3 regions of the Microbispora sp. NPDC004025 genome follow, and region 3 is predicted to be linked to each of the others. Evidence: predicted binding sites of a transcription regulator. Region 3 holds the regulator's gene; each other region holds the start of a gene.
What was found. Region 3 encodes HrcA, which represses chaperone genes, less so after heat shock. Its sites were predicted from a motif close to TTGGCACTCTCNNNNNGAGAGTGCCAA; they were not measured.

Region 1: ACWEQG_RS16485 (FmdB family zinc ribbon protein) is a predicted target of HrcA. The motif match lies at 1,798-1,824, and genes of this name have one in related genera.
Region 2: groES (co-chaperone GroES) is a predicted target of HrcA. The motif match lies at 3,571-3,597, and genes of this name have one in related genera.

Annotation. Positions count from the first base shown of each region.
Region 1 is NZ_JBSGHN010000005.1:245,635-255,441, forward strand. It holds gene ACWEQG_RS16475 (5-formyltetrahydrofolate cyclo-ligase) at 1-167, shown strand, start outside; gene ACWEQG_RS16480 (potassium/proton antiporter) at 201-1,706, shown strand; gene ACWEQG_RS16485 (FmdB family zinc ribbon protein) at 1,840-2,187, shown strand; gene ACWEQG_RS16490 (S-methyl-5'-thioadenosine phosphorylase) at 2,250-3,056, shown strand; gene ACWEQG_RS16495 (SAF domain-containing protein) at 3,169-3,777, shown strand; gene ACWEQG_RS16500 (MFS transporter) at 3,803-5,044, opposite strand; gene ACWEQG_RS16505 (alkene reductase) at 5,041-6,129, opposite strand; gene ACWEQG_RS16510 (ATP-binding protein) at 6,227-8,986, shown strand; gene ACWEQG_RS16515 (hypothetical protein) at 9,000-9,158, opposite strand; gene ACWEQG_RS16520 (hypothetical protein) at 9,260-9,415, shown strand; gene ACWEQG_RS16525 (DUF1801 domain-containing protein) at 9,428-9,778, shown strand.
Region 2 is NZ_JBSGHN010000003.1:503,762-513,568, reverse strand. It holds gene ACWEQG_RS10460 (hypothetical protein) at 1-418, opposite strand, end outside; gene ACWEQG_RS10455 (class I SAM-dependent methyltransferase) at 576-1,814, opposite strand; gene ACWEQG_RS10450 (MarR family winged helix-turn-helix transcriptional regulator) at 1,952-2,533, opposite strand; gene ACWEQG_RS10445 (NAD-dependent epimerase/dehydratase family protein) at 2,674-3,516, shown strand; gene groES (co-chaperone GroES) at 3,687-3,998, shown strand; gene groL (chaperonin GroEL) at 4,065-5,690, shown strand; gene ACWEQG_RS10430 (sigma-70 family RNA polymerase sigma factor) at 6,227-6,853, shown strand; gene ACWEQG_RS10425 (anti-sigma-D factor RsdA) at 6,850-7,065, shown strand; gene ACWEQG_RS10420 (DUF5319 domain-containing protein) at 7,026-7,403, opposite strand; gene ACWEQG_RS10415 (helix-turn-helix transcriptional regulator) at 7,593-8,597, opposite strand; gene guaB (IMP dehydrogenase) at 9,222-9,807, shown strand, end outside.
Region 3 is NZ_JBSGHN010000001.1:429,364-439,170, forward strand. It holds gene ACWEQG_RS02110 (CDP-diacylglycerol diphosphatase) at 1-105, opposite strand, end outside; gene ACWEQG_RS02115 (hypothetical protein) at 106-294, opposite strand; gene hemW (radical SAM family heme chaperone HemW) at 680-1,900, shown strand; gene ACWEQG_RS02125 (DUF3097 domain-containing protein) at 1,972-2,781, opposite strand; gene ACWEQG_RS02130 (hypothetical protein) at 2,800-3,462, opposite strand; gene hrcA (heat-inducible transcriptional repressor HrcA) at 3,621-4,634, shown strand; gene dnaJ (molecular chaperone DnaJ) at 4,635-5,768, shown strand; gene ACWEQG_RS02145 (16S rRNA (uracil(1498)-N(3))-methyltransferase) at 5,771-6,505, shown strand; gene ACWEQG_RS02150 (hypothetical protein) at 6,530-7,198, opposite strand; gene ACWEQG_RS02155 (SigE family RNA polymerase sigma factor) at 7,195-7,674, opposite strand; gene ACWEQG_RS02160 (histidine triad nucleotide-binding protein) at 7,918-8,262, shown strand; gene ACWEQG_RS02165 (PhoH family protein) at 8,316-9,338, shown strand; gene ybeY (rRNA maturation RNase YbeY) at 9,367-9,807, shown strand, end outside.

The DNA.
Region 1 (9,807 bases), on a different contig from region 3:
GCGGCGGCTTCTACGACCGCGCGCTCGCCCGCGTCGGGCCGAACGTGCCGACGGTGGCACTCCTGCACGAAGGCGAGCTGATGGAGGGGGTGCCGGCCGAGCCGCACGACCAGCGCGTACGCTTCGCCGCCCTCCCGAGCGGAATCGCCCGTTTGGTACAGATGTGACAAGATTGACGTAACGGACGGCGAAGGGAGCGGGTGGGTCTGAACGTCTGGCTGCTCCTGTCCGCCGTCGTCGTCATCGCGGCCATCGCGTCCGTACGGATCGCGCATCGCACCGGCCTTCCCACGCTGCTCCTCTATCTCGGCCTCGGACTGCTGCTCGGTGAGGGCGGCATCGTCGGCATCAACTTCGACAACGCCCAGACGGCCCAGCAACTCGGCATGATCGCGCTCGCCGTGATCCTCGCCGAGGGTGGTCTCACCACCAACTGGAACCACGTACGCGACGCCGTGCCGACGGCGCTCGTGCTCGCCACGGCCGGGATCGCGGTCAGCGTCGTCGTGCTCGCGGCGGGCGTCGCCGTCCTGCTCGGCATGGAGTGGCGGATGGCGCTGCTGCTCGGCGCGTTCCTGGCGTCGACCGACGCGGCGGCCGTGTTCTCCGTGCTGAGACGGCTGCCGCTGCCACCCCGGCTCGCCGGGATCCTGGAGGCCGAGTCGGGCTTCAACGACGCCCCGACCGTCATCCTCGTGATCATGCTGAGCGCGGGCTCGTCGCTGACCCTCTCGCTGCCGCACGTCCTGCTGGACACCACCGTCGAACTGGTCATCGGCGCGGCCGTCGGTCTCGCCGTGGGCCCGGCGGGGGTGTACGCGCTGCGCCGGGTCGCCCTGCCCGCCTCCGGCCTCTACCCGATCGCGGTGCTGGCGCTCGCGTTCGTCACCTACAGCGGGGCGACTCTGCTGCACGGCAGCGGGTTCCTCGCGGTCTACCTGACGACGCTGGTCCTGGGCAACGCCAAGCTCCCCCACCGCGCCGCCACGCGCGGCTTCGCGGAGGGCGCGGCCTGGCTCGCCCAGATCGGGCTGTTCGTGATGCTCGGCATGCTGGTCGACCCGCGCGAACTACCGGGCGTGCTCGTCCCGGCCCTGCTGTCGGGCCTGCTGCTGGTCCTGCTCGCCCGGCCGGCGTCCGTGCTGGTGTCCGCGGCGGTCGCGCGGCTCCTGCGCCTCGGCGCCCTGTCGTGGCGCGAGCAGGTGTTCCTGTCGTGGGCCGGGCTGCGCGGCGCGGTGCCCATCGTGCTGGCCGCGATCCCCTGGGCCGCCGGCCTGCCGGGGGCGAAGGGCCTGTTCAACGACGTCTTCATCATCGTCGTCGTGTTCACGATCCTGCAGGGGCCCACGCTGCCGTACCTCGCCCGGGTGCTCGGCCTGGCGGCCGAGGGCGAGGCGCGCGACCTCGACGTCGAGGCCGCGCCGCTGGAGGAGTTGAACGCCGACCTGCTGCAGGTCCGCATCCCGTCCGGCTCGCTCATGCACGGCGTGGAGATATTCGAGCTCCGGCTGCCCGCGAACACGATGGTCACGCTCGTCGTACGGAACGGGCAGTCGTTCGTGCCCACGCAGACGACCCGGCTGCTGGCGGGCGACCAGCTTCTCGTGGTCACCACGGCCGCCCAGCGGGAGACGGTCGAACGCCGCCTGCGCGCCGTGAGCCGCCGCGGCAAGCTCGCCGGTTGGTACGGCGAACGCGGCAACTGAGCAGGGCCGTCGATGGGGTCACTGGCGAAAGGGACACCCCGGGGCAATAAACATGGCTGGAGTGGCGTTTGCGCTTGTTGATTGCGTACGATTAGCAATCGACCCGGTCGAGTGCCAGTCTCAGGAGGAGCGAGTGCCTACCTACCAGTACGCCTGTACCGCTTGCGGTGAGCAGCTGGAGGCCGTCCAGAAGTTCTCTGACGACCCGCTCACGGAGTGCCCGGCCTGCCAGGGCAAGCTGCGCAAGGTCTTCTCCGCCGTTGGCATCGTGTTCAAGGGCTCGGGCTTCTACCGGACCGACAGCCGTTCGTCGAGCTCGTCGACGACCACGTCCACCACGACGACGTCGCCCTCGAAGGCGTCCGGCGACTCGGGCAAGAAGGAGGCCGCCGCCTCCACGAGCTCGTCGAGCACCTCTTCGTCTTCGTCGAGCGCCTCCTCGTCGAGCACGTCCTCGTCCGGCTCGACCGCCGCCGCCTGAGGTTATCCACAGGGGCCGACGGGACGCGCCGGGTGTGCGGCGGCGTTCGCTAGTGTCGGCCCATGGTCAATCGCGCAGACATCGGGGTCATCGGCGGTTCGGGGTTCTACTCGCTGCTGGAGGACGCCGAAGAGATCGACGTGACGACGCCGTACGGCCCGCCGAGTGACTCGCTCACCGTGGGCCGCATCGGCGAGCGGACCGTCGCGTTCGTCCCCAGGCACGGCCGCGGCCACACTTTTCCTCCCCACCGCATCCCCTATCGGGCGAACATGTGGGCTCTGCGGTCCCTCGGCGTCCGCCAGGTGCTCGCGCCCAGCGCGGTCGGGTCCCTGCGCCCGGAGATCGGCCCGGGCGCCCTCGTGATCCCCGACCAGCTCGTGGACCGTACCCAGGGCCGCGAGCAGACCTACTACGACACGGGCGGGGCCGTCCACGTGTCGTTCTCCGACCCCTACTGCCCCTCGGGCCGGGCGGCCGCCGTCGCCACGGCGCGCGAGACGGGCTGGGACACGGTCGACGGCGGCACCCTGGTCGTGGTCGAGGGGCCCCGCTTCTCCACCCGGGCCGAGTCGAAGTGGTTCTCGGGTGCGGGGTGGTCGATCATCGGCATGACCGGGCACCCGGAGGCCGTCCTCGCCCGTGAGCTCGCCCTCTGCTACACGACTCTCGCCCTCGTGACCGACCACGACGCCGGGGTGGAGGCCGGTGAGGGGGTCACCCACGAGGAGGTCCTGGCCTTCTTCGCCGCCAACGTCGAGCGGATGCGCGCTCTGGTCGCCCAGGTCGTCGAGGCCCTGCCGGAGGAGCGCGCCTGCCCCTGCGGCAGCGCGCTCGACGGCGTCAAACTGCCGATCGAGCTTCCCTGAGACCACCGATGCGTGCCACGACCCGTCGGCGTCGGCTCCTTCTGATCGCGCACGGCCGACGGTGTGAGGCCGCTCGTGGAGCAGCCGGAGCCCGTTCATGGGCGGTGCGGCCGTGCGCGGCGTGAGGCGCCTGGCGGCGCGACGCCGCCGTCCGATCGCCGCCGTTCTCGCCGGTCTGGCGGTGGCCTGCGTGCTGCTGGCCGTCCGGGCCCCCGGCGGGGTGGAGGTCCTCGCCGCCGCCCGGGACCTCCCCGGAGGCCGGCTGGCCCCCTCCGACGTCATGGTCGTACGGCTGCCGCCCGACGCGGTGCCCGCCGGGGCATACGTGCCCGGCACGTCGGTGGCGGGCCGCGTGGTCGCCGGCGCGCTGCGCCGGGGTGAGCCGCTCACCGACGCGCGTCTGCTCGGCCCCGGTCTGTTCCGCCAGGCCCTGGCCGGGCAGGCGCCCGCCGGACAGGTGGTCGCGACACCGATACGGATCGCCGATCCCGACGCCGCCCGGCTGCTGTCCCCGGGTGACGTGATCGACGTCCTCGCGGCCTTCGAGGACGGGCCCTTCCAGGCCCGGGTCATCGCCCAGGAGGTGCGGGTGATCGCACGACCGCCCGGCCGTACCGACGGCGGCGCACTGCTCGTGCTCGCCACGACTCCCGGCCAGGCCGCGCAGCTCGCCCAGGCCCAGGCGCAGGGCAGGCTCTTCGTCACCATCCACCCGCGCTGAGGGAACAGTGCGGGGCCCGGGAGGCTCAGCCGACCAGGAGCGTCGCGATGGCGGGGCCGAACGCGGCGCCGAGCAGGTAGGCGAGGTTGAACAGGCCCATCGCCGTCGGCCGTTCCGATGCGGGTACGGCAGCGGCGGCGCGGGCCGCGTACGCCCCCTGCCCGGAGGCGGCGGCGACCGAGGCGAGCGCCTGGGCGGCGAGCAGCGCAACCGGCCCGCGGCCCAGCACGGCCAGCACCCCGCCCGCCGCGCTCAGCACAGGGAACACCACGGCCGCCGCGCCGAACGAACCGCGGGCGGTGGCCGCGATCACCGGATAGGACGCGAGCCCGCCGAACAGCAACGGCCAGGTGATGGCCAGGCCGACCTGCCCGCGGCTCCACCCCGAGTGCTCGGCGAGCAGCGGCGGCAACGCGTAGATCATCCCGAAGTTGACCACCGCCAGCAGGAACGCCAGCCCTGCCGAGACCAGGAACACCGGAGCGCGTAGGACCACCGTCGGCACGAACCCGTCCGGCCGGGCGCGCAACCGCAGCGCCAGCAGCACCCCGGCCGCGACCGCCGCGCCACTCGCGGCCTGCCACGCGTGCGGCAGGACCACCAGAGCCGTCACCAGCGCCGTCACGAGCACCGCGCCGACGAGGTCGAACGGCATGGCCGACAGCGGGGTCACGGGCCGTCCGCGCAGGACGACCGGCACAGAGAGCAGGCTGAGTGCGGGCAGCGCCAGTGTGGCCCGCCAGCCGAGCAGGCCCGCGACCACGTCACCGGTGAGCGGGGCGGCGGCCCCGATCGTCGCGAGCGACGCCGTGACCAGCCCCATCACGCGGGCCGAACCGGCGAGGCTCATCGCGATCGTGGTGAGCCCGGCGGCACCGAGGCCCTGGAGCGCGCTCCCGGCGACCAGCAGGGGCAGCGCCGGGGCCACGACCGTCAGGGCCGCGCCCAGCAGCACGAGTGCGGCACCGGTGAGCAGCGCCGCAGGGGTCCCCCGGCGGCGCTGCAGACCGGCCATCAGCGGTGTGCCCACCGCGATGGCCCATCCGAAGGCCGTGACGATCCAGGTCGCCGCGTCCACCGTCGTGCCGAGGTCCCGGGCCGTGTCCGCGAGCACCAGGGCCGACCCGGCGATCCCGAAGGACATCGGTCCGGCCAGCAGCGCCAGCCACACCCCCGGCACCCCTTGTGCCGCGCCGCGCGCGTCCGCGCCGCGGTCGCCCTCCGGGTCCCGCGTCCGCGCGACGGCCGGGTCCTGCCCCCCGCTCATCGGACGGCCCCCACCGGCAGCGCCGGATAGTCGGTGTAGCCGCGGTGGTCGCCGCCGTAGTAGGTGGCCGGGTCGGCCTCGTTGTACGGCCCGCCGGCCGCGACGCGTACGTGCAGGTCGGGATTGGCCAGCCAGAGCCGGCCGAAGGCGATCGCGTCGGCCAGGCCGGAGCGCAGCGCCTCGACGCCGTCGTCGACGGTCGCCGGCTCCTCTCCGCCGTACGGGTGCGGGTTGAGCACGAGCGCGCCCGGCCACTCGGTGCGCAGCGCCTTTGTGAGGGCGCGCGTGCCGTTCTCCGAGACGTGCAGGTAGGCCAGGCCGTACGGGGCCAGCGCACGAGCCAGCTCGGGATAGAGCGAGTCGGGGTCGCTCTCGTCGATTCCGTTGTAGGTGATGCCGGGCGAGATGCGGATTCCCGTGCGGGCCGGGCCGATGGCGTCGGCGACCGCCTGCACGACCTCGACGGCGAAGCGGATGCGCCCCTCGACGGATCCGCCGTAGGCGTCGGTGCGCCGATTGGTGTTGTCCGACAGGAACTGGTGGACGAGGTAGCCGCTCGCCCCGTGCACCTCGACACCGTCGAAGCCCGCATCCATGGCGTACCTGGCCGCGACGGCGAACTCCTCGATGACCCGGGCGATGTCCGCCGTGGTCATCTGCCGTGGCGTCGGCAGGTCGAGCAGACCTGTGGGCGTGTAGAGCCGCTCGCTGTCGCACCGGATCGGCGACGGCGCCCAGGGGAGGTCGCCGTCCGGATACAGGTAGGGGTGGCCCATCCGGCCCGCGTGCATGAGCTGGACGAAGATGCGGCCGCCACGCCGGTGCACCTCGTTCGTGACCAGCCGCCAGGCGGCTGCCTGCTCAGGCGTGTGCAGGCCGGGCGTGTCGATGTAGCCCTGGCCCAGCACGCAGGGCTGGGTGCTCTCTGCGATGACGAGCCCGGCTCCCGCGCGCTGGCCGTAGTAGTCCACCGTGAGGGCGTTCACCAGGCCGTTCCGCGCGCGGTTGCGGGTCATCGGAGCCATGACCAGACGGTTGGGCAGGTCAAGCGTGCCCAGGGTCGTCGGCTCCAGCAGTTCGCTCATGTCGTCCTCCCCACTTCAGGTGAGCGTCTGTGCCGGTCCGACGGTATGAGCGGGCGGTTACGGGCCGAATCGGTAAGGTTTCGGTACTGCGGTACGGGTGTCAGATGTACGTACCTACCGAGCGGGGGCGCTTGTGCTGTACGGGAGGGCGGACGAGCAGGCCGCGATCCGAGCCCTCGTGGACGCGGCGCGCACCGGCCGCAGCGGCGGCCTCGTCCTGCGGGGCGAGAGTGGGATAGGCAAGTCCGCACTCCTGTCCTGGGCCGCCGGTTACGCGGAGGAGACCGGGCTCCGGACATTGCGGGTCACGGGTCTCGAGGCCGAGGCCGACCTGGCCTTCGCCGGTCTGGTGCAGCTCCTGTGGCCGGTCCAGGATCGGATCGGCGTCCTGCCCCGGCCACAGGCCGACGCGCTGCGGGCGGTGCTGGCGCCGCCGCAGGACGGGCAGCCGGGCGGACCCGACCGGTTTCTGACGGGGCTGGCCGTGCTGACCCTCCTCGCCGAGGTGGCCGTCGACGGTCCGTTGCTCTGCCTGGTGGACGACGCGCACTGGCTGGACCAGGCGAGCGCCGACGCGTTGCGCTTCGCCGCCCGACGGCTGAACGCCGAAGGTGTGGCCATGCTGTTCGGCGCGAGGGAGGAGGGCTTCGCGGCCACCGGCCTCCCCGAGCTGCGGCCGTCGCGTCTGTCGCCGCAGGACGCGGCCCTGCTGCTGGCCGACCGGAAACTCGCGCCGAGCAGCCGTGAGCAGGTGATCGAGGAGTCGGCGGGCAACCCGCTGGCGCTCATCGAGTTCGCCGCGGCGCGGCGGAGCCACCACTTCGCCGCCGGGCCCATGCCCGTCTCCGATCGGGTGCTCGCCTCGTTCCGGTCGCGGATCGCGCTGCTGCCCGAGAGGACCCGCCTGATGATGCTCACGGCCGCCGCCGAGGGGCGCGGGCACCTGCCGACGCTGCTGGGGGCGGCCGGCGCGCTGGATGTGGGGCTGGAGGATCTGGCGGAGGCCGAGCAGGCCGGGCTGGTCGACGTGACCGCCAACGTCGTGACCTTCCGCCATCCCCTGATCGCCACCGCCGCCTACCACGGTGCGGCGCTGGCACGGCGGATCGCGGTGCACGAGGCGCTGGCGGGCGCGGCCACGGACGACGACTGCCGGGCCAGGCACCTCGCCGCGGCGACCACGAAGACGGACGAGCGGGTCGCGGAGGTGATCGCCCGCGCGGCCGAGCGCGCCCGTGCCCGCACCGCCTACGCCGCCGCGGCGGGCCTGTACGAGCAGGCCGCGCGGCTCACCCCGCACCCGCGTTCACGGGCCGGGCGGTTGGGTGAGGCGGCGTGGCTGGCACTGTCCGCCGGGCACCCCAAGCAGGCCGCCGACCTGGTTGACCAGGCCGAGCGTCTGGTCGACGACCCGGAGTCGCTGGCCGGGCTGGCGCCGGTGCGGGCGGCCGTGGAGTTCGAGGTGGGCGAGCGGCGGCTGGCGGCCCGCGTGCTGGTCGAGCGCTCGGCGCCCGCGGACCCGGAGCAGGCCGCGCCGATGCTGCGCACCAGCGCGGGGTACGGCTGGTTCTACGGCGACCGGGATGCGATCCTCGCCGCGGCGGAACGGCTGCGCGAGCTGGGGTTGTGCGACCCGATGGTGGCGGGGATGGCGGCTCTCGTCCAGGACGACTACGCGCGTGGGCTGCCTCTGCTCACCGAGTTCGTGGCTGGCACGCCACGACCGGCGCCGGACTTCCTGGCCGGTACGGCCCGGCCGGGCGCCGCACCGGGTTCCGCCGCGTGGGCGGGGCACCCGGCGGGCGGACTGACGATGGTGTGGGGTGCCTTCTGCGCGATGATCATCGGGGACGACACGGCCTCGGCCGAGCTGGCCGAAACCGAGGTCGGCCGGTGTCGCCGGCATGGACTCGTCGGCACGCTGCCACAGGTGCTGCAGGACCTGGCGGGCGTGCAGGTGCAGGCCGGACTGCACCGCGATGCCGAGATGTCCGTCGCGGAGGCCGTCCGGCTGGTCCACGACATCGGACTGGAGCAGCGGGTGCCCCGGCTCAACTCGGTGCTGGCGCGGGTCGCCGCGATCGAGGGCGACGAGGAGCGTTGCGTGCGGTTGGCCAGTCAGGAGCTCGACACCGGGGGCATGGCCGGTGTCGCGGCGCTGAGCCTGCTCGATCTCGGGCTGGGCCGTCACGCAGCGGCTCTCGATCGGCTGGAGGCCGCCGTACGCGGTCCGTTGCGGCACGCGTCCAGCCTGGTCGCGGCGAGTGCCGACCAGGTGGAGGCGGCCGTACGGCTGGGGGAGCCCGAGCGGGCGGCCGAACCGCTGCGCCGCATCGAGGCATGGGCACGGGCCGGCGGGCAGCACTGGGCAGAGGCGTTGAGCGCGCGCTGCCGCGCCCTGCTGAGCGACGACGAGAGCGACTACCTGCGCGCTCTGACGGCGCACGAAGGGTCAGGGCGGCCGTTCGAGCGGGCCCGTACCGAGCTGCTGTACGGAGAGTGGCTGCGGCGGGCCAGGCGACGCAGTGACGCACGGGTGCCGCTGCGCTCGGCGCTGGCCGTCTTCGAGCGCCTGCGTGCCGCGCCGTGGGTCCAGCGGGCACGGGCCGAGCTGCACGCGACCGGCGAGGTCCTCCTGCCGGCGGAACCCACGGCCGTCGATCCGGTGGAGCGGCTCACCGCACAGGAGCTTCAGGTGGTCCGGCTGGCGGCGGACGGCGGCACCAGCAGGGAGATCGCGGCACAACTGTTCCTGAGCCCGCGGACCGTCGAGCACCATCTGTACCGCGCCTTCCGGAAGCTCGGCATCCGCTCCCGCCGCGAACTCGCCCGGCTCGGCCTCTCCAGTCGGCGCTGACCTCGGAACAGGGTCAGGCGGTGCTCGCCGGAGCCTGCCGCCAGGCCCGCTGGTCACGCGTGACCTGCCAGAGCATCTCCAGGAACCCGGCGTAGCGCTCGGTGCCGAGGGCCCGTTCATCCCGTTCCTCGATGGCGGCGAGGATGGTGCGAGCTCTGGTGACCTCGTCCATGCCGTGCTCGGTGGGGACGATGAGCTACATCGACAAGAAGATCGCCGACACCAGAGAGGTGACCGAGGCCATCTTCGCCCTGGGCGTGGAGAGCCGCCGGCGTGTCGACGCTCGCCGAGGCCGCCGCGGCCAACGGCGGCGCTCTGTCGGGCGAGACGAAGGACTTCGACTTCGTCTACACCTGGGCGTTCACCGACCCCGACCCCGACGGCCACCTCTGGGAGGCCACCCACATGGACTTCGCCGCGGCGCAGTGAGGGGCCACGACCATGACCACCAGCGAGATCGACACCTACGTCGAGACGAAGCTCGACCCGAAGTACCGCGAGATCGTGGCGGCCCTGCGCACCCTTGTCGCCGAAGAGGCGCCCGCGGCCGTCGAAAGCCTCACGTACGGCTCGCCCGCCTGGCGGGGCAACAAGATCCTCGCCGTCATCAGCCAGAGCAAGACCCATCTCACCTTCGCCTTCGAGCGGGGCGCCGAGATGTCGGGCCCGCACGGCCTCCTCGAAGGAGTCGGCAAGAAGACCCTCCACGTCAAGATCAAGACGATGGACGGGATGAACGAGACCGCACTGCGCGACTACATCGGCCAGGCCGTACGCCTCGACGCGAGCTGAAGCACCCGTTCTCCTCGACCGTGGAAGCC
Region 2 (9,807 bases), on a different contig from region 3:
TGAAGCGCCCGGCGGCGGCCTCCATGCTCCCCTGGAACTTGCCGAGCCGGTGCGCGAAGTCGGTCATGCGGTCGGCGAGGCCCTGGGTCCGTCCGCCGGCCTCGTCCACGTGGTCGCGCAGCAGCTCCACGTGCTGAGCCAGTCCCTCGGCCCAGGCGGGCGGCCTGGCGTTCATGTCGTCGAGCCGCTGGGTGATCGCCTCGAGGGCCGCGCCGAGGCCGCCCAGCTCGCGCTCGCGCACCTCGCGGAGGAGCCACTCCATGCCCTCCAGCCGCTGGCGGATCTCGTCGAGCACGGCGCCTTGCGTCCGCTGCTCGTAGACGTGGTCCTGCGCCGCCCGCGCCAGCAGTTCGCGCATTCGGTCGGAGACGGCCGTCTGGCTGCCCGCCTGGAGGAGGTTGTGGCTGGAATGCTCCACCGAGAATGCTCCTTCACTCGCCGAAACGTCGGTTCGGCCCGGTCTCGCGCAGGATGAACGAACAGGCGGCACGCCCGACGGCCAACTTTAGGCCCTGACCCGCGGCCATCAGGGGTGGAATGAGAAAGGCGCCAATTGCCGGTGAATTACTCCGGTTTCACGCGTAAGCGCTGGTCATGGGCTGGCAAAGCAGGGCGAACGGCCGCTCTCCGATGCGGGTCAGGACAATGACGAGGGAATTGTCGCCGGAAAGCCGCAAATCCTTGCGCAGCCGTTCCACGTCGACGGCGGACCCGCGTTTCTTGATCGTGACCGCGCCGACGCGCCGTTCGCGCAACGCCGCCCTCAGGCGTTTGAGCGAGAACGGCATGACATCGGTCACCTCGTAGCAGGAGGCCCACTCCGTGCGTACGAGACGATCGCTCGTGATGTAGGCGATCTGCGGATCGACGAGGCGGCCGGACACGAGGGCGGCGACCTCGGCGACCAGGTGGGCCCGCACCGCCGCGCCGTCGGGCTCGTAGAGGTAGCGGCTCACGGGCCCGGTCTCCGCCTCCGCGCCGGACGGCGTGAGCGTGACCCCGGACGGCAGCAGGGTGGCGCGCCGCCCGCCCGCTCCCATCCCGGTCCAGATCGCCGCCTCCTTCACCTCGCCGCGGTACGACACCCACTCGGCCTCGGCGCCCTCCGGGATGAACTCGTACGGGATGCCGGGGGCCACCTTCAGGCAGGCCGCCGGGGCGCGGGCCACCAGGTCGAGCACGACCGGCCAGGTGGGGGAGTACGCCATCGGGTCGAAGGTCCGTCCCCGCGCCCCACGCCTGGCGGGATCGGCGAACAGCAGGCCGTAGCCGCCGGGGTCGGCCAGCGCGGCGTCGCCCGTGCGGACGCCGGCCAGGGAGGACAGGCCGAGCGCCTCCGCGTTGGCGCGGGCGACCTCCACGGTCAGCGGGTCGAGGTCCACGGCGTCCACGGCGCAGCCCGCCCGCGCCAGTGCGAGGAGATCGCCGCCGATCCCGCAGCAGACGTCGAGCACGGCGGGGCCGCCCGCCGGCTCTCCGCCGGCCCGGGTGCCGGTGGCCCGGGTGCCGGCGGCCCGGATTCTCGTGGCCCGGATTCTCGTGGCGCGGTGCGCGGCGACCTCGGGGCGCGTGGCCTGCTCCAGCCCGTGCGGGGTGAAGTACATGACGGCGGCGTCGGGGCCGAACTTGGCCTCGGCCCGCCGCCGCAGCGACGCCTGGGTGAGCGCCGCCGCCGCCAGGTCGGCCGGGTGGCCGCGGCGCAGCGCGCTCGCGGCGGCCACCGGGTCGGCCCCGTCGGCGAGTATCCTCACGGCCTCGTCCAGGGCCCCGCGCCCGGCGGGCGTGAGCAGCATGCGGAAGGCGTCCAGGTCCACGCCCGCGACGCTACCGCCTGCCCGGCGCGTACGTCGGCCCTGGGCGTCGCCCTGTGGACGAGCCCCGGAGCGGGCGACGGCAGGGGGCCGCCGGGAACCGGCGGGAGCCGGTGGAACGGGAAGGCCGTGCCCGGCGGTCAGCAGGGGCGGACGTCGCCGAGCGAGGCGAGCAGCTTGCACAGCAGCCCGGACAGCTGGGCCCGGTCCTCGTCGGTGAGGCCGGCCAGCATTCGCCCCTCGTTGGCCACGTGACCGGCCAGCAGGGCGTCGACCACCGCCCGGCCCTCGTCGGTGAGGGTGATCAGGACCATGCGGCGGTTGGACGGTGAGACCTCCCTGCGCACCAGTCCCTTCGCGACGAGGCGGTCCACCCGGTTGGTGAGCGCGGCGGAGCTGACCATCGCGGCGGTGGCGAGGTCGCTCATGCAGAGCAGGTGATCGGGATTGGACCGGAAGAGAGTCGCGAGCACGTCGAACTCCCACGGCTCCAGGTCGTGTTCGGAGAAGTACTCCTTGATGCCCTTCTCCAGCAGCCGGGACGCGCGGGAGATGCGCCCGGCCACCCCCATCGCCGAGCAGTCCACGTCCGGGCGCACTTGGGCCCACTGGCTGAGGATCTGGTCGACGGCGTCGTTGCCGGTGGCGCCGGCGCAGGTGGTGTCGTTGCCGTCGGTGCCGGTGCCGGTGCAGGTGCTGTCGTTCGCGAGGGTGTCGTTCATAGCGCGCGCGGCCTGGGTCCTCCGCCGCTCCTCCTCCACCGGCCATCGTAACCGAAGCTTCGACGTTGAAATATCGATGGGGGGTGCGCTACCGTCTGCGTCGAACAGTAAAACGTCGAAGTGTTCGAGGTGGAAGAAAAATGAAGGTCCTGCTGCTCGGCGCGACGGGGTACATCGGCTCGGTGCTGGCGGAGCGCCTCGCCGAACACGGTCACGAGGTCGTCGCGCTCGTCCGTCCGAAGGCGCGCGACACCGCCGTACCCGGCGAGGTGCGCCACGGCGACATCCACGAGCCCGAGACGCTCCGCGCGGCGGTGACGCCGGACATCGACGTCGTCGTGCACGCCGCCAACCCCGTCGGGGACGAGGCGGTGGACGTCGCGGCGATCGAGGCGCTGGCCGGCGGCGGCGCGCGGCTCGTCTACACCAGCGGCGTCTGGGTGCTCGGCGCCACCACGGAGGCGGCGGGCGAGGACGCGCCGCTGAACCCCATCACCCTGTCCGGCTACCGGCCGCGGGTCGAGGGGCTGGTGCGGGACGCGGGCGGCGTCGTCGTCAGGCCCGGCATCGTGTACGGCCGGGGCGGCGGCATCCCCGGGCTGCTCGCCTCCCCCGACGGGGAGGACGGGCGGTACGTCCACGCGGGCGGCCCGGTCCCGACCTGGCCGACCGTCCACGTCGACGACCTGGCGGACCTGCTCGTGCTCGCGATCGAGAAGGCCGAGCCGGGGAGTCTCTTCCACGCTGTCACCGAGGAGGCGGTGAGCGTCGCCGACGTCGCGGCGGCGGCCGGCCGTACGGGGAAGGCGGTGCCGTGGCCGGTCGACGAGGCGAGCCAGGCGCTCGGCCGTCCCTTCGCCGAGGGCCTGGCCCTGAGCCAGGTGGTGAGCGGCGACCTCGCCAGGAAGGTCCTCGGATGGCAGCCGAGCCGCCCGGGCATCGTCGACGACGTGCGCTCCGGGTCGTACGCCTCTCGCGTCTGACCTGCGATGCCGGTTCGTGTTGACTGTCACGCGCCACTTGCATACTGTTTCGTGTTGGCACTCTGCCATTGAGAGTGCCAACAGCGACGAGACAGGTCTGACACCCGCGACGGCAGGCCGCTGGTCGCCTCTTCAGCTCATTCATCGCAATCTGAAGGGGAGGTCCGATCGTGACGACCGCCACCAAGGTTCCCGTTAAGCCGCTTGGCGACCGCATCGTGGTCCAGCCGCTTGAGGCCGAGCAGACCACCGCCTCCGGCCTGGTCATCCCGGACACCGCCAAGGAGAAGCCGCAGGAGGGCCGCGTCCTCGCTGTGGGTCCGGGCAACTGGGACGAGGACGGCGAGAAGCGCATCCCGCTCGACGTCAAGGAGGGCGACGTCGTCCTCTACAGCAAGTACGGCGGCACCGAGGTCAAGTACGGCGGCGAGGAGTACCTGGTGCTCTCGGCCCGCGACGTGCTCGCCATCATCGAGAAGTAGGCCGCGTCGGCCAGTGGAGCCCCGGGACACGCGCCCGGGGCTCCGCGCGCTCACAAGGAGACCTGAATGCCGAAGATCCTGGAGTTCGAAGAGGACGCGCGGCGCGCTCTCGAGCGTGGTGTCAACGCTCTCGCCGACGCAGTCAAGGTGACCCTCGGCCCGCGTGGCCGCAACGTCGTCATCGACAAGAAGTTCGGTGCCCCGACGATCACGAACGACGGTGTGACCATCGCTCGCGAGGTCGAGCTGGACAAGCCGTACGAGAACCTTGGCGCCCAGCTCGCCAAGGAAGTGGCTACCAAGACCAACGACATCGCGGGTGACGGCACCACCACCGCGACCGTCCTGGCCCAGGCCATGGTCCGCGAGGGCCTGCGCAACGTGGCCGCCGGCGCGCAGCCGCTGGGCCTCAAGCGTGGTATCGACAAGGCCGCCCAGGCCGTCAGCGAGCGGCTGCTCGGCAGCGCCCGCCACGTCGAGGACAAGAAGGAGATCGCCAACGTCGCCACGATCTCCGCGCAGGACGCGAAGATCGGCGGCCTGATCGCCGAGGCGTTCGACAAGGTGGGCAAGGACGGTGTCATCACCGTCGAGGAGTCCAACGCCATGGGCCTGGAGCTGGAGTTCACCGAGGGCCTCCAGTTCGACAAGGGTTACCTGTCGCACTACATGGTGACCGACTCCGAGCGCATGGAGGCGGTCCTCGAGGACCCCTACATCCTCATCACCCAGGGCAAGATCTCCTCCATCGCGGACTTCCTGCCGCTGCTGGAGAAGGTCGCCCAGACCAAGCGCCAGCTGCTGGTCATCGCCGAGGACGTCGAGGGCGAGGCCCTGGCTGTCCTGGTGACCAACAAGATCCGGGGCACCTTCACCTCGGTCGCCGTCAAGGCCCCCGGCTTCGGCGACCGCCGCAAGGCCATGCTGCAGGACATCGCCATCCTCACCGGCGGCCAGGTCGTCAGCGAGGAGATCGGCCTCAAGCTGGAGCACGTCGGCCTTGAGGTCCTCGGCACGGCCCGCCGCGTCGTGGTCAACAAGGACACCACCACGATCGTCGACGGCGCCGGCGAGGCGCAGGCGATCGAGGACCGCATCCGCGAGATCAAGGTCGCGATCGAGCAGTCCGACTCCGACTGGGACCGTGAGAAGCTCCAGGAGCGTCTCGCCAAGCTGGCGGGCGGCGTGTGCGTGCTGCGCGTCGGCGCCGCGACCGAGGTGGAGCTGAAGGAGAAGAAGCACCGCCTCGAGGACGCGATCTCCGCGACCCGCGCCGCGATCGAGGAGGGCATCGTCTCCGGCGGTGGCTCCGCGCTCGTGCACGTGTCCAAGGAGCTCGACGACCTGGGCCTGACCGGCGACGAGGCCACCGGCGTCTCGATCGTCCGCAAGGCGCTGATCGAGCCCGCCCGCTGGATCGCCGAGAACGCGGGCCTGGAGGGCTACGTCGTCACCACCAAGATCGCCGCGATGAACGCCGGTGAGGGCCTGAACGCCGCCACCGGTGAGTACGGCGACCTGGTGGGCCAGGGCGTCATCGACCCCGTCAAGGTGACCCGCTCGGCCGTGCAGAACGCCGCGTCCATCGCCGGCATGCTGCTCACCACCGAGGCCCTCGTCGTGGACAAGCCCGAGGAGGAGGCTCCGGCCGCCAACGGCGGTCACGGCCACGGCCACGGTCACGGCCACTGATCGAGGCCTAGGTCGTGTCTGACAAATCATGGCCCTGCTGCGCGTGGCCCAGGCGGCGCCTCGCGGCGTTGTCGTCGTCGCCCATAGCTCCGCTATGGGCTCCTCCTCCGCCTTGCGACGCATCCACCTGGATCCCCGCTCGCGACGGGCAGCATTCGTCAGACACTCCCTAGCGGCCCTCCCGGCCGCAGGCTCCGTAGCGATCCGCGCCCCGCGCCCGCCCGTAAGGGCGGACCGCGGGGCGCTCCGCTTTTCCGCCTCCCCGTTCCGTGCGCCGGCGCCTCCCCGTTCCGTGCGCCGGGGACAGGCAACCGGGACGGGCAACCGGGGCCGAAGCCCGGCCGCAGGCAATGGCAACGACCGGCATACTTCTTTTTCCCTGTCAAGCCGTCAGGCATATATATGTTGTTTTGGGCATTACGGTTGGAATGTTCCAACGGGCGAGTGGTCAAATGATTACGGACCGTTATCGACGCGTCAATGTGACCAATCCGTAGCCGTTAACCATGAGGACATCAACGATCGCGACGGGCATCATGCCTAACGTGACCGAGGGATGCGTCGCCGACGCCGCAACTGGGGTAAGGCTTGCGACGAGATCGGATGAGTCCGACCTCAGGGAACTGACCAGCCTTGCCGTACAGGGAGATCGCACCGCGATCGAATCACTGCTGGGACATCTGCGCCCGATGGTGGTCCGGTACTGCAGGGCTCGATTGGGCAGAGTGTCAGGTCAATACCACATCGCCGACGACGTGGCCCAGGAGGTGTGCATCGCGGTGCTGTCGGCGCTGCCGCGTTACCGCGACATGGGACGTCCGTTCGCGTCGTTCGTCTTCGGCATCGCCTCGCACAAGGTGGCCGACGCCCTGCGGAGCTCGGTCCGTTCGGCCGTGCCGACGCAGGACCTGCCGGACGGGCCCGACGAGGGCCCCGGGCCGGAGGAGACGGTGGTGCGCTACATCGAGGCGCAGCACGCCAGGGACCTGCTGTCCCGCCTCCCGGACACCCAGCGCGAGCTCCTCATTCTGCGGGTGGTCTCGGGCCTGTCCGCCGAGGAGACGGGTAATGTACTCGGCATGTCACCGGGTGCCGTCCGGGTCGCGCAGCATCGCGCGCTCGCGAGGCTCCGGCAACTGGCCGAGTTGGAGTCGATTGCGTGACCACGAAACGTCGTCGTACGGCACGCCACCTGCGGTCGTACGGCGATGCCGACGTGGAGGGCGACGTAATGCGGACGGACGCCGTCCTCGACGCGCTCGCCCGCCGCGAGCCGGTCGGCGGCACGGACGCCGCCGTCCGGTTGCTGGGCGCGCTCGTGGCCGACGTGGACAGTCAGCGGCTCTCCTCCGTGTCGATCACGCCGTCCACGTAGCCCCGGGCGTACTCCCAGCTGACGTAGTCGGCCGGATCGGGCTGGTAGGCCGGCTCGTGGACCTGCGGCCGACCGTTGTCGATCATCTGGCGCAGGTTGCCGCGCAGCAGGTCCCAGTCGAAGTAGTGCTGCTCGCCGCATTCCGGGCAGTCGAGGACCAGCCCGAGCACGCCCTGGGGTTCGAGCAGGGAACGGAAGACCTCCACGTCGGCGAGGTCGGTCAGCGCCTCGTCGCGCTCGGCGAGCGTCAGCGGCTCCACGTCGTCGGGCGTGCCAAGCTCCGCCGCGGGGTCGTTGGGGTCATCCGCGAACGGGTCGCGGGGGACGTCTTCCAGCACGCATCCCACCTTATGACCACCGCCCCCTCCACGAGGATAAGTGCGCTTCATCTGCTCGTCGGGCCGCGGCCCGGGGCTCCGGTGTCCCCGCATCGGCGGCGCCGGCCTGGTGGCACAGACCTCGGCGTCGCAGCCGTTGACGTGCCCGGCGGCCCCCCGTCACAGCAGGTACCGTCACGGCAGGTCCCGTCACAGCCAGCCCCGGCGGGCGGCCTCCACCCCCGCCTGGAATCGGGACTGCGCTCCGAGCTCCGACATCGCCTCGGCGAACCTGGCCCGCACCGTGCGCACGGACACCCCGAGGTGGCGGGCGACGGCGTCGTCGGACATGCCGTTGGCGGCCAGCCGTAGCACCTGCAGCGCGTTGTTGTGCGGGGAGATCGGCGCGGCCCGTGCCCACAGCTCCTCGAACAGCGCCCGCAGCGCCCCCACCGCCACCGGAGCGTGGACCAAGTAGCAGTTGTAGGAGTGCTCGGGCAGCGGGACGCCCCACTCGGCGGGCAGCCCCGCGACGCCGTCGCCGAGCGCGAAGAACCAGCTCGGCACCGCGTCGAGGGCGCGCAACGCCGCGCCCGCCGCGGAGAACCGCCCGCACACCTCCCGTACGGCGGGCGAGGACATGGCGTCGAGCGCCACCACCATCCGCAGGCGCAGGATGCCGTCGGCGGCGGCCTGGAGCCACTGGCCGCCGTACCCGTCCGCGAACCGGGCCATGGTCCGGTGATCCGGCACGGCCATGACCAGCTCGGCGGGGGGCGCCTGCAGCGCGAGGCCGATCACGCTCTCGCACAGCTCGTCCGCACCGCTCATCGGCTCCACCGAGAACCGGCCGCTGCGCCAGTCGCGGCCGGCGTCGTAGTGATGGGCCAGACGTCCGGCCGCGGCCAGCACCTCGTCGATCTGGCGGGTCTCCCTGGCCATGCGGTCCAGCCTCTCGGCCACCAGCCGTCCGATCGCCGCAGCCGGATGCCGCGCGCGGAACTCCTCCCGTCGCCGGTTCACCGCGCCGAGCCGTACGAGCCCGTCCAGGGCGTCGAGCACGTCCTCGGCGGGCCGGCCGACCGCCTCGGCCAGCTCCGTCAGCGTGGCGCGGTGCAGCCGCAGCATGGCCGTGTAGAGGGCCGCCTGGTCGGGGGAGAGGCCCAGGCTTTCGAGAGGGCCGATCTGAGGATCGGCGTTGCGCGTCGTACTCATGGTCGCTCCGTCGGTGGTCGCGCCGGTCACACAGCGCCGGTCGCACAGCGCTGATCACACTGCGCTGATCGCATCGTGCTGTCGCATCGCGCCGCTCGCATTGGCCGCACTGGTCGCATTGGCCACATTGGCCGCACTGGTCCATCGGGCGAAAACGTTTCCCGGCGTCCGGCGCAGCGACTTCCGCCCTCATCTCGCCTCGCTCCGCGTGAGAATAGCGCGGCTTTTCCCTGTTGTCCGTCCTGTTCACACATTCGGCACGGTTGGACGTGGCGGCTTTTGTATGGATGTGAGTGGATCGCATTTTGTTTCGGTCGCAGTTTCGAGAGCGCGAAATGCATCTTTGTGCAGTTGCACGTTACGCCATTGCGCATGGACGCTGTGTGACGCATCCTTGACCCAGCGTTAGCCGGGAACGCCGCGTCTGCCGGGCGCGGAGGGGGGCTCGACGGGCGTGGCAGGCGCGACGCGGGGAAGTGGGGGGACCGGAAGCCGGTCCCCCCACTTTTTGTGCCATCCCTCTTGACAGGTCTGCCGGATGCGGTTTGGGGCGGCCACTAGACTGACCTCGGGTCTGGCGAGGGACCCACGCGCGAGGACCCACAGCGCAGGAGGGTGCAGCAGATGGCCAAGTTCACCGAACCGGGACTCACGTTCGACGACGTGCTCCTCGTTCCTGCTTATTCGGACCTGCAGCCGGGGGAGGCCGATACGGCGACGCGGCTGTCCCGGAGCATCACCCTGCGGATCCCGCTGGTGTCGGCCGCGATGGACACGGTCACCGAGGCGCGCATGGCGGTCGCCATGGCGCGGCAGGGCGGCATCGGCATCCTGCACCGCAACCTCTCGATCGAGGAGCAGGCGCAGCAGGTCGACCTGGTCAAGCGGTCCGAGGCGGGGATGGTCACCAACCCCGTGACCTGCTCACCCGAGGACACCCTCGCCGACGTCGAGCGGCTGTGCGCGACCTACCGGATCTCCGGGGTTCCGGTCACCGACGCGGACGGCGTGCTCGTGGGCATCGTCACCAACCGCGACATGCGGTTCGAGAGCGACCAGAGCCGGGCCGTGCGCGACGTCATGACCGCGATGCCGCTGGTCACCGCGCCGGTGGGAGTCGACCGCGACGAGGCGTTCCGGCTGCTGCGGCAGAACAAGGTCGAGAAGCTCCCGCTCGTGGACGAGGCCGGCCGCCTGCAGGGCCTCATCA
Region 3 (9,807 bases):
AGGTTGGGTGGCATAGAAGTCCGCGGCCCTCCAGTAATTCGGCGCGCTGCTGCCGCAGATCCAGGAACATTCGATACCGCTGATCCGCTCGGTGGGGACGAGAATTCAATTGACGTACTTCTTCTTGCTCTTGGCGCCGCCCATCACCACATGGTCGGCATGGTTCTGCAGGCAGGTGTTGTTGCTGTGACACTTCTGGCTGCGCCGCCAGAGAGAGTCGGAGCCGGTGGTCTTGCCGCATTCCTTGGGATCAGGCCCTTTGGCGAGGCTCGACGAGGGCGCGGCGGCCCGCACTGCGGCTCCGGCCGTCGATGAGACCGGAATCGGAGATCGGCGCGCTCGGGCCGGTTGATCCCCTGCCTGGCGGCCGATAAAAGCCGCTGGCGCAGCCTTGAGTTTCCCGGAAAGATCGAAACACTTCCCCGGGTGCTCCGGGAATCGCCGGGTGTTCCGCTGTCGGGCGTGCACGGCGGCTGGTGTTGTTGAGGCGGTGATTTGTCATGGCGTTACGCGGCGGCCGGGCAGGCGCGCATTAGACTGATCGGTCACGACAAATGATGCGATATTTGGGCGAGTGCGGCAAAGGCGAATAGGGCGGCAATCCCCGATGGGGCTCAGTCCGAGCTCCGGTGATCGGGGGCGTCGAGGGCAGGGTGTGAGTGGCGGCAGACTGGAGAGCGTGCCTTCTGTGCTTCCCGACGGCGATCCCGTCCCCGAGAGCGGCGAGCTGCCGTCCGGGGCCCTGGACGGGCTCGGCTCCCGTCCGTTCGGCTTCTACGTGCACGTGCCGTTCTGTGCGACACGCTGCGGCTACTGCGACTTCAACACCTACACGGCGGCGGAGCTGGGCCCCGGCGCCGCGCAGCGCGACTACGCCGCCACCGCGGTCGAGGAGATACGGCTGGCCCGGCGCGTGCTGGGGGACGCCGCACCGGCCGTGGAGACCGTGTTCTTCGGCGGCGGCACGCCGACGCTGCTGCCCGCCGCCGATCTCGTACGGATCCTCGACGCGATCGGTGCGGAGTTCGGCCTGCGGCCCGGCGCCGAGGTGACGACCGAGGCCAACCCCGAGTCCGTGGACCAGACCTACCTGAAGGAGTTGCGGGCGGGTGGGTTCACCCGGGTGAGCTTCGGCATGCAGAGCGCGGGCGAGCACGTCCTCGCCGTCCTCGACCGGCGGCACACCCCCGGCCGCCCCGCCGAGGCCGTACGGGAGGCCCGCGAGGCCGGGTTCGAGCACGTCAACCTCGACCTCATCTACGGCACGCCGGGGGAGAGCGACGACGACTGGCGGGCCTCGCTGGAGGCCGCGCTGGCCGCCGGGCCCGACCACGTCTCGGCGTACTCCCTGATCGTCGAGGACGGCACCCGGCTCGCCGCCCGCATCCGGCGCGGTGAGCTGCCGATGCCGGACGACGACGTGGCTGCCGACCGCTACCTGATCGCCGAGGAGATGCTGACGGCCGCCGGCCTGAGCTGGTACGAGGTCTCCAACTGGGCGGCGGGCGACGAGGCCCGCTGCCGGCACAACCTGCTCTACTGGACCGGCGGGGACTGGTGGGGGGCCGGGCCGGGCGCGCACAGCCACGTCGGCGGCACCCGCTGGTGGAACGTCAAGCATCCCGCGGCGTACGCCGCACGCCTGGCGGCGGAGACCTCGCCCGCGCACGCCCGCGAGGTGCTGTCGGCGGAGGACAGGGCCGTCGAACGGGTCATGCTGGAGCTGCGCCTGGTCTCGGGCCTGCCGCTCGCGGACATCGCCCCCGAGGCGCGTACGGCGTGCGCGCGGGCCCTGGCGGACGGGCTGCTGCAGGTCGAGGCGTTCAAGGCGGGCCAGGCCGTGCTCACGCTGCGCGGCAGGCTGCTCGCCGACGCCGTTATCCGCGATCTGGTCCCCTGAAGCGCTGCGCCTGCGAGATCACCACGTACGCCGCCGCCGGACAGGAGCCGTCCGTCCGGAGGGCTGCGCGATCACGGCGAGGGGATCGTGACGAAGTCGATCAGTTCTTCCACGCGGCCGAGCAGCTCGGGTTCCAGGTCGGCGTAGGTCGTGACCCGGCCCAGGATGTGCCGCCACGCCTCCTGGGGGTCCATCCGCCAGCCGAGGGCCGCGATCACCCCCTCCTTCCAGGGCACACCGCGCGGCACGTCCGGCCAGGCGGGGATGCCGAGCGCCCGCGGCTTGACCGCCTGCCAGATGTCCACGAACGGGTGTCCGACGACGAGCACGTCGTCCCCGGACACCCGGGCGGCGATGCGGCTCTCCTTCGAGCCGGGCACCAGATGGTCCACGAGCACGCCCAGCCGCCGGCCCGGCTCGGGGGAGAACTCCTCGACGATGGCGGGGAGGTCGTCGACGCCCTCCAGGTATTCGACGACGACGCCCTCCACCCGCAGGTCGTGTCCCCAGATCTTCTCGACCAGGGCGGCGTCGTGGACGCCCTCGACGTAGATGCGGCTCTCCCTGGCGACCTGCGCGCGCAGGCCCTCGACCGCGATCGACCCCGAGGCGCTCCGCAGCGGCCCCTTCGGGCCCGCCTGGGGGCGCACCAGGGTGACCGGTTCGCCGTCAAGGAGGAACCCGGCGGGGGTCAGCGGGAACACCCGCCGCCGGCCGAACCGGTCCTCGAGCGTCACCGCCTCCTTGTCGCAGGCCACCACGGCGCCGCAGAAGCGGCCCTCGGCGTCCTCGACCACGAGCTCGGGCTCGGCCGGGATCTCGGGGATCCGCCCCCGCCGTGGCCGCCGCCAGTCTCCGGAAAGCACGTCCCGCCCGTACATGCGGGGAACGCTAGCAAATCACGCCATGCGACGGCGGGCCCCGGAACGGCGCACCAGCACGACGATCGTCACGATCACCGCGGCCAGGAAGCCGACGACGGGGAGCGCGAGCAGCGCGAGCGCACCGCCCACCAGTTTGCCGATGTCCCCGGTGAGCTGCTTGCCGACGCCGAACCTCACCCCGTCGCCGTCGCAGGCGAGCTGGTACGTGCCCGCCCGCGGGACGCCGGCCTCGAACAGCAGCTCCCAGGTGGTGCCGTTAAGCGCGACGGTCTGGGAGGCGGCCGGCCGGGTCAGCCGCACTTGCGGGTCGGTGCCGTCGCCGAGCCGGCAGCTGACGTCGGTGGGCTGGTCGACCGCCGCGTAGATGGCGGGCTTGTCCGCGGGGTCGAGCGCGACGCTCACCGACTGCCCGCCGGAGAAGGTCGTGGTGGGCGCGATGTCGCCGATCGTGGAGAACAGTCCGCCGGCGAACCCGCCGACCCCGGCCACCAGCAGGACGAGGAAGAGCGCCCAGGAGAGGAAGACCCACAGCAGGCGGGGCCGGATGGGCCGGGAGCCGCCGTACGGCGGGGGGACGGGGTTGGGCATCCGCAGGGTCGCGCCGGGCGGCATGGCGGGCGCGGGGCGGGGGACCCGCATGGTGGCGTCGGCCGGAGCGGGGTTGTGATTCTCGTACATGAGATGAAGAGTCCACCATGCCACTTGCCGTCGATTTGCAGCCCACTTGTCCTGGTGCCCTCCGCGTTATCGCACCACGTGGGGTGGTAGCCGTACACTTGGCACTCGGGAACACAGAGTGCCAGAGTCGGTGTTTCCAGGCACAGGGAGGTGACACATTGCTCGACGACCGCAAGCTCGCCGTTCTGCGCGCCATCGTCGAGGACTACGTGTCCACCAACGAGCCGGTGGGGTCCAAGGCCCTGGCGGACAGGCACAACCTCGGCGTCTCCCCGGCGACGATCCGCAACGACATGGCGGCATTGGAGGAGCAGGGGTACATCACCCAGCCCCACACCAGCGCCGGCAGGGTGCCCACCGACAAGGGCTACCGCCTGTTCGTCGACCGGCTGTCGCAGATCAAGCCGCTGTCGGGCGCCGAGCGCAGGGCCATCGAGACCTTCCTCGCGGGGGCGGTGGACCTCGACGAGATCGTCATGCGCACGGTGCGGCTGCTCGCGCAGCTCACCCGGCAGGTCGCGGTGGTCCAGTACCCCTCGCTGACGAGGTCGTCGGTCCGGCACGTGGAGATCGTCCCGATCGCCGAGCGGCGGGTCATGCTGGTGCTGATCACCAACACGGGACGGGTCGAGCAGCGGGTGGTCGACCTGCCCGAGGCCATCGCCGACGACCGGATCGCCAACCTGCGCGCCGTGCTCAACGCGTGCCTGGACGGGTGCGGGCTGTCCCAGGTGCCCGAGACCGTGGCCGAGGTGCCCGAGCGGCTGCCCCCGGAGGACAGGCCCGCGGCGGCCACGATCCTGTCCGTGCTGCTCGAGACGCTCGTGGAGCGGCACGAGGAGAAAATCGCCTTCGCCGGTACGGCCAACCTCGCCGCCGCGGATTTCAGCGTCGGCCTGCGCGGCGTGCTGGAGGCGCTGGAGGAACAGGTCGTCCTCATCCGCCTGCTGGGTGAGACCGGCGGGCTGTCCGACATCACCGTCCGAATCGGATCCGAGAACCCCTACAGCGGGTTGCGCGGCACCTCTATCGTGGCCGCCGGGTACGGTTCGGGCGACAGGGAACTGGCCCGGCTCGGAGTGCTGGGCCCGACACGAATGGACTATCCGGTGACGATGGGTGCGGTACGCGCGGTGGCGCGGTACGTCGGCCAGATCCTGGCGGGGTCATAAGTGTCCAACGACTACTACGCGACCCTTGGCGTCCGGCGCGACGCCAGCCAGGAAGAGATCAAGAAGGCGTACCGCCGCCTGGCCCGTGAGCTGCACCCGGACGTCAACCCCGATCCGGAGACCCAGGAGCGGTTCAAGGAGATCAACCAGGCGTACGAGGTGCTGTCCGACACGGGCAAGCGCCGTATGTACGACATGGGCGCCGACCCGTTCGGCGGCGGCGCGGGGGCCGGGGCCGGCGGCTTCGGCGCGGGCTTCCCGTTCAGCGACATCATGGACGCCTTCTTCGGCTCGGCGGGCGCGGCGCGGGGTCCCCGCTCGCGTGCCCGCCGGGGCCGCAACGCCACGATCCGGGTCGAACTCGACCTGTCGGAGGCGGCGTTCGGCACGACCCGCGAGATCATGGTCGACACGGCCGTCGTCTGCGACGTCTGCCAGGGCTCCGGGGCGGCGGCGGGCACCCACCCCGACACCTGCGACATGTGCCACGGACGCGGTGAGGTCTCGCAGGTGACCCGCTCGTTCCTCGGCCAGGTCATGACCTCACGCCCCTGCCCCCAGTGCGGCGGGTTCGGCAGCGTCATCCGGCATCCCTGCATGGAGTGCTCGGGCGAGGGCCGGGTCAGGACCCGGCGCACGATCAAGGTCAGGATCCCGGCCGGCGTCGAGGACGGCACGCACATCCAGCTCGCCGGCGAGGGCGAGGTCGGTCCCGGCGGCGGGCCTCCCGGCGATCTGTTCCTGGAGATCGTCGAGCGGCCGCACCAGATCTTCGAGCGGCGCGGCGACGACCTGCACTGCACCGTCCACATCCCGATGACCGCCGCCGCGCTCGGCACCTCGATCACGGTCGAGACCCTCGACGGCCCCGAGGACATCGACGTGCGGCCGGGCACCCAGGGCGGCCAGGTCATTCCGCTGTACGGCAAGGGCGTCCAGCGGCTCAACGAGACCGGCAGGGGCGACCTGCTGATCCACGTCAACGTCGAGACGCCGGCCAAGCTCGACCCGCAGCAGGAGGAACTGCTGCGCGAGCTGGCGAAGCTGCGCGGGGAGGAGCGGCCGCCCGGCAAGTTCTCCCCGGGGCAGCAGGGCTTCTTCTCCCGCCTGCGGGACGCCTTCAACGGCCGCTGAGCATGAGCGTTCCCGTGTTCCTGTCGGACGCGGCCGGCCGGACGGCGGACACCATCGTCCTGGACGGGCCGGAGGGCCGGCACGCCGCCGCCGTACGCCGCCTGCGCCCGGGGGAGCGGATCGACCTGACCGACGGCGCGGGGCGGGTGGCCGAGTGCACGGTCACGGCGGCGGGCAAGGACTCGCTGACCGCCGAGGTGCTGCGCCGGTTCGAGGTGCCGCCGCCCCGGCCGAGGCTGGTGGTCGTGCAGGGTCTGCCGAAGGGCGACCGGGGCGAGCTCGCGGTCGAGATGATGACCGAGGCCGGGGTCGACGTGATCGTCCCATGGGCCGCCACCCGCTGCGTCACGCAGTGGAAGGGCGACCGGGCCGCCAAGTCCCTCGCCCGCTGGCGGGCCACGGCCCGCGAGGCGGCCAAGCAGGCCCGGCGCTTCCACCTGCCCGAGGTGACCGAGCAGGCCACGACCGCGCAGGTCCGCTCGCTCGCCTCCGCGGCGGCGCTCGCGGTCGTGCTGCACGAGGAGGCCGCCGAGCCGCTGAGCCGCCTGCCGCTGCCGGAGCGGCCGGGCGACATCGTCATGATCGTGGGCCCGGAGGGCGGCGTCGCCGAGGAGGAGATCGCCGCGTTCCGCGAGGCGGGAGCCGTACCGGCCCTGCTGGGGCCCACGGTGCTGCGCACCTCGACGGCGGGCGTGGTGGCGGCGGCCGTCCTGCTGTCGCGCTGCGGCCGCTGGTGACGGCGGCCCGCGGCGGCGGGCCGGTCAGGAAGCGGGCGACTCGCTCGCCGAGTTGAGCGTGGCCGTCTCCGTCGGCATCGGGCTCGGGGCCGACGACGACGGGGCGGACGTCGTGGGCGGAGCCGTCGAGGGGCGGGCCGAGACCGTGGGCGCGACCGTGGGCGGCTGCGTCACCGGGGTCGGCGAGCACGACGGCGGCAGGGCCGGGTCGGGCTCGACGACGCCTGCCTGGGTCGTGGATGTGACACAGGGGTCGGACGGCGAGGGCGACGGTTTGGTGGTCGTGCCCGTCTTGTGCGTCGGGGACGGGCTCGGCCGCCCGCGCGACGGGCTCGGTGTAACAGGCACGATCACGACCGGCTGCGAGGGCGCCGTGTTGGGCGGCCGGTTCATCGACGAGGTGTCCGTCCTGTCCTCGCGCTCGTCGCCGGCGGGGGCGATTCCCGTCGACTGCGCCACCTGGTCGCGCAGGCCGGGGACGACCGCCACGACCGCGCCCGCCACGAGCACGGCCCCGGCGACGGCGGCTCCGACGCGCCACCACAGCATGTTCCGCAGGCCGCGCAGACCGCGCTGGTCGATCCGCCCGCGGATGATCTCGAGTCCATCGGGAGACGGCACGACCGCGTCCGCCTCCGCGCGCAGGGCACGGCGGAGCAACTCGCCGTACTCGTCGTCGGGCGGGAAGGTCATGAGAACTGCTCCAGTGCCATCCGTAGTGCGGCCATGCCGCGGGCCGTGTGACTTTTCACCGCGCCCTTGCTGATGCCCATCGCGTGCGCGATCTCGGCCTCCGACAGGTCGCCGTAGTATCGCAGCACCAGCGCCTCGCGCTGGCGGGTGGGTAAGCCGCGCAGCGCCTCGATGACGGCCGAACGCTCGAGCTCACCGATCGCGCCGTTCTCCGCGCTCGGCGCGTCCGGCAGGCCCTTGGGCGCGTACTTCTCGACGACCGCGCGGTGCCGCAGCACGGAACGCGATCGGTTCACGACCGATTGGCGGAGGTAGGCCAGTGCCTTGTCGGTGTCCCTCAGCCTGCGCCAGGCGCCGTGGATGGCGACGAACGCGTCCTGAACGACCTCTTCCGCGCTGGCCACATCACGCACCAGCAGCACGGCGAGACGCACCAATGACCGATAGTGAGCGCTGTACAGCGCCGTCACGGCCATGTCGGCATCCCACCCGACGGGCACCGTTCCCAACGACCTGTCGGCCACGAGGGTCTCGGTGGTCACATCGATAGGACGCTCGTCATCCCCGGGGGGTTTACGTTCTTCCGAATCATGAGGGGGCATGGCCCAGCGGTGTCCTCGCCCGACACTAGGGGGGTTTTCTGGTGCAGTCTCGCACACTCACATTAGCTGGGGGGATCTTTGCAGTCATCAACTAACGCAACGGCTAGGCTTTCGCGCGTGAGTGACTGCCTCTTCTGCAAGATCGTGGCCAAGGAGGTCCCGGCGGACATCGTCCTGGAGGCCGGGCGGGCGCTGGCCTTCCGCGACATCAACCCGCAGGCTCCCACGCACGTCCTCGTCGTGCCCAAGGCCCATCACGAGAACGCCGCCGCGCTCGCGGCGGCCGACGACGGCCTGGCCGACGACCTGCTCAAGGCCTGCCACGCGGTCGCCGTGCAGGAGGGCGTGGCCGAGACCGGCTACCGCGTCGTGTTCAACACCGGACCCGGCGCCGGGCAGACCGTCTTCCACGTGCACGCACACGTGATCGGCGGCCGTAGCCTCACCTGGCCCCCCGGCTGAGCGGCTAGAGTGGGAAGGAACTAGGGAGGCGATCAGGGCCGCAAGGGCCGCCCATGTCCGAGTCACAGCAAATCAGCAAGACCCAGGCCAAGGTAGTCATCCCCGAGGGGCAGCCGATGGTCAGCCTCCTCGGGTCGGGTGACGAGCTGCTGCGGGTCATCGAGGGCGCCTTCAGCGCCGATATCCACGTGCGGGGCAACGAGATCACCATCACCGGCAGTCCGGAGGAGAGCGGCGTCGTCGTGCGCCTCTTCGAGGAGCTGGTGGAGTTGGTCGGCTCGGGTGCCGAGCTGTCCCCCGACGCGGTCGAGCGCAGCATCCACATGCTGCGGCAGGCCACCGATCGTCCGGCCGAGGTCCTGTCCCTGGACATCCTGTCCACGCGGGGCCGGACCATCCGCCCGAAGACGGTCAACCAGAAGCGGTACGTCGACGCGATCGACAGGCACACCATCGTCTTCGGCATCGGGCCCGCCGGCACCGGCAAGACGTACCTGGCGATGGCGAAGGCCGTGAAGGCCCTGCAGAACAAGCGGGTCAACCGGATCATCCTCACCCGCCCCGCCGTCGAGGCGGGGGAGCGGCTCGGCTTCCTGCCCGGCACGCTCTACGAGAAGATCGATCCATACCTGCGGCCGCTTTACGACGCGCTGCACGACATGCTCGACCCCGACTCGATCCCCCGACTGATGTCGGCCGGGACGATCGAGGTCGCGCCGCTCGCCTACATGCGCGGCCGGACCCTCAACGACGCCTTCATCATCCTGGACGAGGCGCAGAACACCTCGCCCGAGCAGATGAAGATGTTCCTGACCCGGCTCGGCTTCAACTCGAAGATCGTGGTCACCGGCGACGTCACGCAGATCGACCTGCCGGGCGGTCAGGACAGCGGCCTGAAGGTCGTCCAGCACATCCTCGAGGGCATCGAGGACATCCATTTCAGCAGGCTGACCAGCGCCGACGTCGTGCGGCACAAGCTGGTGAGCGACATCGTCGACGCCTACGGCCGCTACGACGCCGCGATGGCCTCCGAGCCGCGCGCGATCAACAAGCGACCGCGGAACAACCGGCGGTGAGCACGAGCATGACGGGTGAGGAGACCCCGTGAGCATCGAGGTGGCCAACGAGTCCGGCGTCGAGGTCGACGAGTCGGCTCTGGTCGAGCTGGCCGGTCACGTCCTGGGCCGGATGGGGATCAACCCGCTGGCCGAGCTGTCGATCCTGGTGATCGACGAGGCGGCGATGGCCGAGCTGCACGAGCAGTGGATGGGGGAGCCCGGCCCGACCGACGTGCTGGCCTTCCCCATGGACGAGCTGCGGCCCAACTCCGGCGGCCGGGACGAGGACGACGCCCCCGACCCGGCGCTGCTCGGAGACGTGGTGCTGTGCCCGCAGGTGGCGGCCAAGCAGGCCGCCGAGGCCGGGCACAGCGCGCAGGACGAGCTGGAGCTGCTGTGCACGCACGGCATCCTGCACCTGCTCGGCTACGACCACGCCGAGCCCGAGGAGCACGCCGAGATGTTCGGGCTGCAGGACGAACTGCTC